DNA from 3 places in the Candidatus Pantoea rara genome. Region 1 is predicted to be linked to each of the others. Evidence: predicted binding sites of a transcription regulator. Region 1 holds the regulator's gene; each other region holds the start of a gene.
The links. The regulator PurR, encoded in region 1, represses purine synthesis genes. The targets are predictions, from matches to a motif close to CANGCAAACGTTTGCNTG.

Region 1 (2,270 bases):
TATCACCTGCGTGACGCTGCGCCAATCAAGCGTGAGTCGCTGGAGAAAGGTGATCTGGTCTTCTTCCGTATTAATGGGCGCGGTACTGCGGATCATGTTGGCGTTTACCTGGGCGATGGCAAATTTATCCAGTCGCCACGTACCGGCAAAGATATTCAGATCAGCGCATTAGGTGAAGATTACTGGCAGCGCCACTACATCGGCGCTCGTCGGGTGATGACGCCAAAAACCATACGCTGAGCAGCATTACAGGCAGAAAAAAGCCGGGATATTCCCGGCTTTTTTATTAGTGCAGAATGGCGGTAAAACTAAAGGCCACAATCATCAGCAGACAGCCCACGGTGGTCATTAACGCCAGTTTAAGATCGGTACTCATTGCTTGCTCCTTAGTCACACAATGTGTAGGGATATGGCATTTTCCCACACAGCCCGGTAAAAATCTCGTTTTATCCGTCCAGCCTTGTTAGAATCCCGCCTTTGTTGCGCAACGCGCGCAACTCTGATTCCGTTTGCGCATCTTTTACAGCGTTTATTCATCGCCCCAGGCCAGTTTACGAGCCGGAAAGCTGCATTTTTGCGTAAAAAACCCCTGAGCAGACGCAAACGTTTAACACTACGCTTATCATAGAGTTAGATAAGCACTGGAGTCCGATTTTCATGGCAACAATTAAAGATGTGGCGAAACGCGCCGGCGTCTCAACGACCACCGTTTCGCACGTCATCAATAAAACCCGCTTTGTCGCTGAAGAAACGCGTAACGCGGTCTGGCAGGCGATCAAAGAACTGCACTACTCGCCGAGCGCCGTTGCACGCAGCCTGAAAGTGAACCATACCAGGACGCTGGGCCTGCTTGCCACCTCCAGCGAAGCGCCCTATTTCGCTGAAATTATTGAAGCGGTTGAAAATCACTGTTTTGACAAAGGCTATACGTTGATTCTGGGTAATGCGCATAACGATCTGCAAAAACAGCGCGCCTACCTCAGCATGATGGCGCAGAAACGCGTCGATGGTCTGCTGGTGATGTGCTCTGAATATCCGGATGATCTGCTGCAGATGCTGGAAGAGAACCGCAATATTCCGATGGTGGTGATGGACTGGGGCGAGTCGCGCGCCGACTTCACCGACACGGTACTCGATAATGCTTTTCAGGGCGGCTATCTGGCGGGACGCTATCTGATTGAACGTGGACACCGGGATATTGGTGCTATTCCCGGTCAGATGGAGCGTAACACCGGAGGTGGACGTCATGCCGGTTTCCTGAAGGCACTGGAAGAAGCGGGTATTCTGCCGCGCGCCGAGTGGATTGTGCAGGGTGATTTTGAGCCGGAGTCGGGCTATCAGGCGATGCAGCAGATCCTGTCACAGAAACAGCGTCCGACGGCGGTGTTCTGCGGTGGTGACATCATGGCGATGGGCGCGATTTGCGCTGCCGACGAGATGGGTTTGCGTGTGCCTCAGGATATTTCGGTAATCGGCTACGACAATGTGCGCAACGCCCGCTACTTCGCGCCGGCTCTGACCACCGTGCATCAGCCTAAAGCCCAGCTGGGTGAGAAAGCGCTGGATATGCTGCTGGACCGCATCACCAGTAAGCGTGAAGTGTCACAAACGATTGAAGTCCACCCTACGCTGATAGAGCGCCGTTCCGTGGCCGATGGTCCGTTCCGTGACTATCGCCGTTAATCCTCGCTTAACCACTCCTGATTAAGCGTTTGCGCATCACCCAGATAGCTGAGTAGCCAGCCTGTCGCCGGTGATGCGCGATCCTCGGCCCAGCTAACACAGCAGGGGCTGTCCGGAAACGCCACCGGCAAGGTCAGTTCAACCAGATCGCCGCAGTCGAGCAGTGGCCTTGCAAGATGTCCCGGCACCATCGCCACACACAATCCCGCCTGCACGCACTCCAGCCCGGTTTGCCATTCCGGCACCACCAGTCTGCGCTGATTATCTAACGTCCACGTCATACGGCGCGGCAGCGCACGCGAGGTATCTTCCAGCACCAGCGAAGGCCAGCTACGCAGCGTATCGTCATCAATCTGGCTCGCCTGTGTCAGTGGGTGATCGGGTGCAACTACGCAGCGCCAGTTGAGGGTGCCCATATCACGAAACGCAAAACGTCCGCCCACCGGAATCGCCTGGGTGGCCCCAATGGCCACTTCTACCCGTCCATCGGCGAGCGCATCCCAGACGCCGTTAAAGACTTCATAATGAATGATCAGCTCCATATCGGGAAAATGGCGATAGAAATCTTTGACAAGTTGCCGGGTTCG
Region 2 (2,270 bases), 940 kb from region 1:
TGACGGCGGCCCTTTTCAAACAGGTGCTTACGCAGCACATGGGCGTTGGTCAGGTTACCGTTGTGCGCCAGGGTGATGCCATACGGGGAGTTTACATAGAATGGCTGCGCTTCTGAGGCACTGGAGCTTCCCGCGGTTGGATAACGCGCGTGGCCGATCCCCATATTGCCCTGCAGACGCTGCATGTGGCGTGCTTCGAAAACGTCGCTGACCAGGCCGTTTGCCTTTCGCAGGCGAAAACATTTCAGCGCATCAATGGTACAAATGCCTGCGGCATCCTGCCCGCGGTGCTGGAGCACCGTTAACGCGTCATAGATCGACTGGTTGACCGGCATGAAACCGGTGATACCGACAATACCGCACATGTTGTCATTTCCTCATTAAGCCGCACTCCCGGTCACATCACCGGGGTAAAAAACTCGACGTGCTTTTCAGGTAATCAAAAAACCACCTGATGATATAACTGAACTCGGGAATGAGTTGAGACTGTTGCCAGTCCGGACTTTTGGAAAAGCCAGTGAATGTATCAAGGAAGAATAGCAAGGCGGCTACAATCAGCACCCCACGCAACGCCCCGAAACAGACGCCCAACACCCGGTCGGTTCCCGACAGGCCGGTTTTCTCCACCAGCGTGCCGATAACGTAGTTCACAATCGCCCCCACAATCAGGGTAGCCACAAACAGCACACCAATAGCGATACCGTTACGAACCAGTTCGTCGTCAAAACCTGTAAACCAGACTGCAAGGTAGGCGTAGTAATGACTGGCGACAAAAAACGCACATCCCCAGGTAACGAGAGATAAGGCTTCCCGGACAAACCCACGAACGAGGCTGACCAGAGCCGAAAAACCAACTACCGCAATAATGACGTAATCAATCCAGATCATGAACTCTTCCAGCGCCAGTGCAATTGCACCCCTGCATCCAGTTCGGGGCGCATTCTAACAGAAAAAGAAAACGTTTGCGTAGCGGTTTTCTTTTTCTGCATCCATAAAAAAGGCGATGAAAAAAACCTCAATCGCCCGGGTGATTCTCAGCCGAATAGATCGTTGAAAATCTTCACTATTTTTCGCTGTAGTGCGCCTTTTACGCACTACCTGCCGGGCAAAAGACGCTGCCTGTTACTGCTATCGGCAGCGCCAATCACAGGGTTAGCGGGCGCTGTACGGTTTTACGACACCGCCCAGTCCTGAGATGCTTTTCAGCTCGCCAACCGCGCTCTGCATTTTAGCTTTCGAGGCATCCGGCCCCACGTAAATGCGGGTGATCTGACCCTGTACCGGCGTTGAAGGCACAGTAAAGGCGCGATAGCCCGACAACCGCAACTGCGCGACGATCTCATTGACTTTGCTGGCGTTTTTCAGCGCACCTAACTGCACCACATAAGCCTGCCCTGCCGGTGCCGTTGTCTCGGCCGCTTTAGGTGCCTCTTGCTGCTTCGGCTGTTCGACCGCTTTAGGCGGTTCTTCCGACTTCGGTTTAGGCTGTTCCACGGCTTTTGGCTTCTGCTGTTCGACCGGTTTCTGCTTAGGCTGCTCAGTGACTTTAGGTTTCTGCTGCTCTACCGCTTTCGGCTTCGTCACCGTCTGTGCAGGCACAGACTGATGAACCGGCGGCGGCGAGACCACTACCGGATCGCTCTCTTCATCCGGCTGAGTCCGCCCCTGCTCTGCCGTGGCGTTGTTTTTGCCATTGCCATTACTGCTGCTGACCGCATTGCCCGCGCCTTCCGGCGGCTGTGCCGGCAGCGACTGAGTAACCGGTGGCACCATTTCGCTGTCCTGCTGATCATCAGGTTTCGGCACCAGCGGAATGGCAGCGAACTCTTCTTTGTAATGCTTTTTCTGACCGTCCAGCAGCCCTGGCAGCACAATCACGCCAACGGCGACCAGAATAACGGTGCCGACTAAACGGTTCTGAAACTTACTTGCCACGTCCTTTCTCCGTTTCAATCGATTCCATGACCTGTGCAACGGTGTGGAATGAACCACAGACCAGCACAGTGTCCTGCGGCGCTGCTCGCTGGCGTGCCTGCTGCCAGGCGAGCTCAACCGAGCTAAAGGCTTCGCCCTGCGACAGACAATCCAGCAGTTGCTCAGCACTGGCGCCGCGTGGACCGTCAAGCGGTGCGCAGTACCAGGCATCGACCATGGGTGCCAGCGCCGTCAGCGTACCGGCGATATCTTTATCATGCAGCATGCCCACGACGGCATGCACTTTGCCGCGTTTCGGCAGGGTCGCCAGCCGCGACACCAGCCAGGACGCCGCA
Region 3 (2,270 bases), 1.4 Mb from region 1:
TTACCTGCAGGCGACTGGGGGAGAGTTGCTCTCTAAAATGAAATTCGGTGATATGCCGGATCAGGGTGAGCAGGTCGGCGATCAGTCTGCCGCGCCGCAACCACCAGAAAAGATCATGCATGCGCAACTGCGTATTGGTGACGGTGAGCTGATGCTCAGTGATGGCAATACCGAGAAGCCACCCGCGTCTGAACATGCGGGTTACGCGGTCAGCCTTTCCACCAATGATGTTGAAAAGGGTAAAGCCTGGTTTGAGAAATTGTCGGCAGGCGGCAAGGTGACAACGGAGTGGCAGGAGACGTTCTGGTCGAACGGATTCGCGATGTTCATTGATAAATTCAACATTCCATGGCGCATCAATGTAGAGAAGCCGCAGGAATAATCGGGTCAGTCGGCGTCGCACTGTGCGGCGCCATTTCAACGACCCGTTTTAATCAGCGGCGGCTATTCAGGCCGCCGCGCGTGATCAGAAATTATAACCCGCCACCAGGTAGTAACCCCACCCAGTTGATTTCACTTCAAACGGCCCTCTGCCGAAGTTCAGCTCCTGACCGTCCGCCCACTGTCCGCCATTGTGGAAGTAACGCGCTACCGCAGAGAAGTGCCAGTGATCGTAACCCAGTGACAGAATATGGCTGGAGGCAATAGAGTTGCTGGTACGTGATGAACCGCCTTTATCGCGGAGATCAGAACCCCAGTCAAAGTTAGTGAAGCCCACATAGCCCAGATTACCGCCCCACAGCGTGGTAATTGGCACGAAGTATTTCACCTTGAAGCGATAGCCGTCCCAGCTGTTTTCGTTCGCCGCACCGTAGTTTTCCCACTGATATTTTGCGTAGACGTTAAGCGACAGGCCGACATCACTGTGCGTATCGATATCGGTGCCCAGACCCATGTACCAGGTGTTCTGGCGGTTGTCGCTGTTGCGGCCCATGTCGTAGATGTAGTTGTTGGCGAAATACCACTCTTTGAATGGGCCGAAGGCCAGGCTGGTGCCGGTCAGTTTGTCGATAGAGAAGCGCGGTTCAATTTCCATAAACATCGGTGAACCGTGATCAAAAATACCGTTGGCGTTGCTGTTGCCTGCGCCGAAGAAGTTGGTCAGGTCGAGGTAGCCATAAAAATCGAACCAGTCCTTCTTCGCAAATGCTTCATATTCCAGATAAACGTCGTTGTTAAACTGCGGTCCGAAACGCGTGTGATAGCTGCCTACCACGTTAACGCTCTGATGCCACCAGTCGGAGACATACTGCGGATCGCTTTCAGCGGCCTGCGCAGCACCACTCAATGAACATGCCAGCACGGCACCTGCTATCAACGTTTTAAATTTCATTATTATCAGCCACATGCTTTTGACCGCCGCACAGCAGACGCAGTCAGAGAGAAATCGGTCCCTTGATGGGAATGAGGGTTTCACAGCAAATAACAGCCCGTTCTTCAGCCCGCGTAGCGTGCCTGTAACAGATCGATAGAAAATAGATTTTGCTCACGTTTGTCAAAAAGTGTTGCATTACAATTCAGCTAAAATGTGATGAGCTTCACAATAAGGGCGTGGATCGAACGGAACCAGGCAACCGTTTACGTTGTCTGGTTCGTGATCAAACGGGCGGGATCAGGGAAGTGTGACGCGAACCTGCAAACCACAAATGGCACCCTGTGGCGTCAGGCAATTGGAAAGGGCGACGTGAATCTGATGTTTCTGTGCGACGTTACGCACAATAGATAATCCCAGCCCACTGCCCTGGGCCTTAACGTCAGGCGAACGGGTAAAACGATCAAAGGCGCGTTCGATAAAGGATTCCGGCATGCCTGGCCCGTTATCAACGATATCAACCACTGTTTTATCGGCTACCCGATGCAATAGCACATCGACCAGGCTGCCTTCCGGCGTGTGCAACATGGCGTTACCAATCAGGTTGTCGAACAGACTTCGCAGCTCGGAACGGCTGGCCTGCAGACGATACTGTGTAGAGCCATTAAAACCGATATCGATGCCGCGTTTATCTGCCACCACCATCAGCTGCTCAATGCTCTCTTTCAGCAGATCTTCCAGGTCAATATGCTCAACGCTGGCGACTACGCTCTGGTCATCCTGGCGTGAAACATTGAGTAACTGCGTGACCAGATGCCGGGTACGGGTGACGCCCGCTTCCAGCTGGCTGAACTGCCGGCTCGCTTCACCCGGCTGAATATGCTGACGCAGGTTTTCCAGCTGCAACGTCACCGCCGTTACCGGCGTGCGCAACTCATGCGCGGCATCTTCCAGGAAC

Region 2: a site for PurR is predicted at 952-969, ahead of cvpA (colicin V production protein). Genes of this name have one in related genera too.
Region 3: a site for PurR is predicted at 1,568-1,585, ahead of ACR8BF_RS17205 (nucleoside-specific channel-forming protein Tsx). Genes of this name have one in related genera too.

What each region holds. Positions count from the first base shown of each region.
Region 1 is NZ_CP194942.1:2,216,144-2,218,413, forward strand. It holds gene ACR8BF_RS10440 (C40 family peptidase) at 1-240, shown strand, start outside; gene ACR8BF_RS10445 (YnhF family membrane protein) at 287-376, opposite strand; gene purR (HTH-type transcriptional repressor PurR) at 658-1,683, shown strand; gene punR (DNA-binding transcriptional activator PunR) at 1,680-2,270, opposite strand, start outside.
Region 2 is NZ_CP194942.1:1,273,699-1,275,968, reverse strand. It holds gene purF (amidophosphoribosyltransferase) at 1-365, opposite strand, end outside; gene cvpA (colicin V production protein) at 403-888, opposite strand; gene dedD (cell division protein DedD) at 1,153-1,935, opposite strand; gene folC (bifunctional tetrahydrofolate synthase/dihydrofolate synthase) at 1,925-2,270, opposite strand, start outside.
Region 3 is NZ_CP194942.1:3,635,367-3,637,636, reverse strand. It holds gene yjdN (VOC family metalloprotein YjdN) at 1-382, shown strand, start outside; gene ACR8BF_RS17205 (nucleoside-specific channel-forming protein Tsx) at 467-1,333, opposite strand; gene ACR8BF_RS17200 (sensor histidine kinase) at 1,613-2,270, opposite strand, start outside.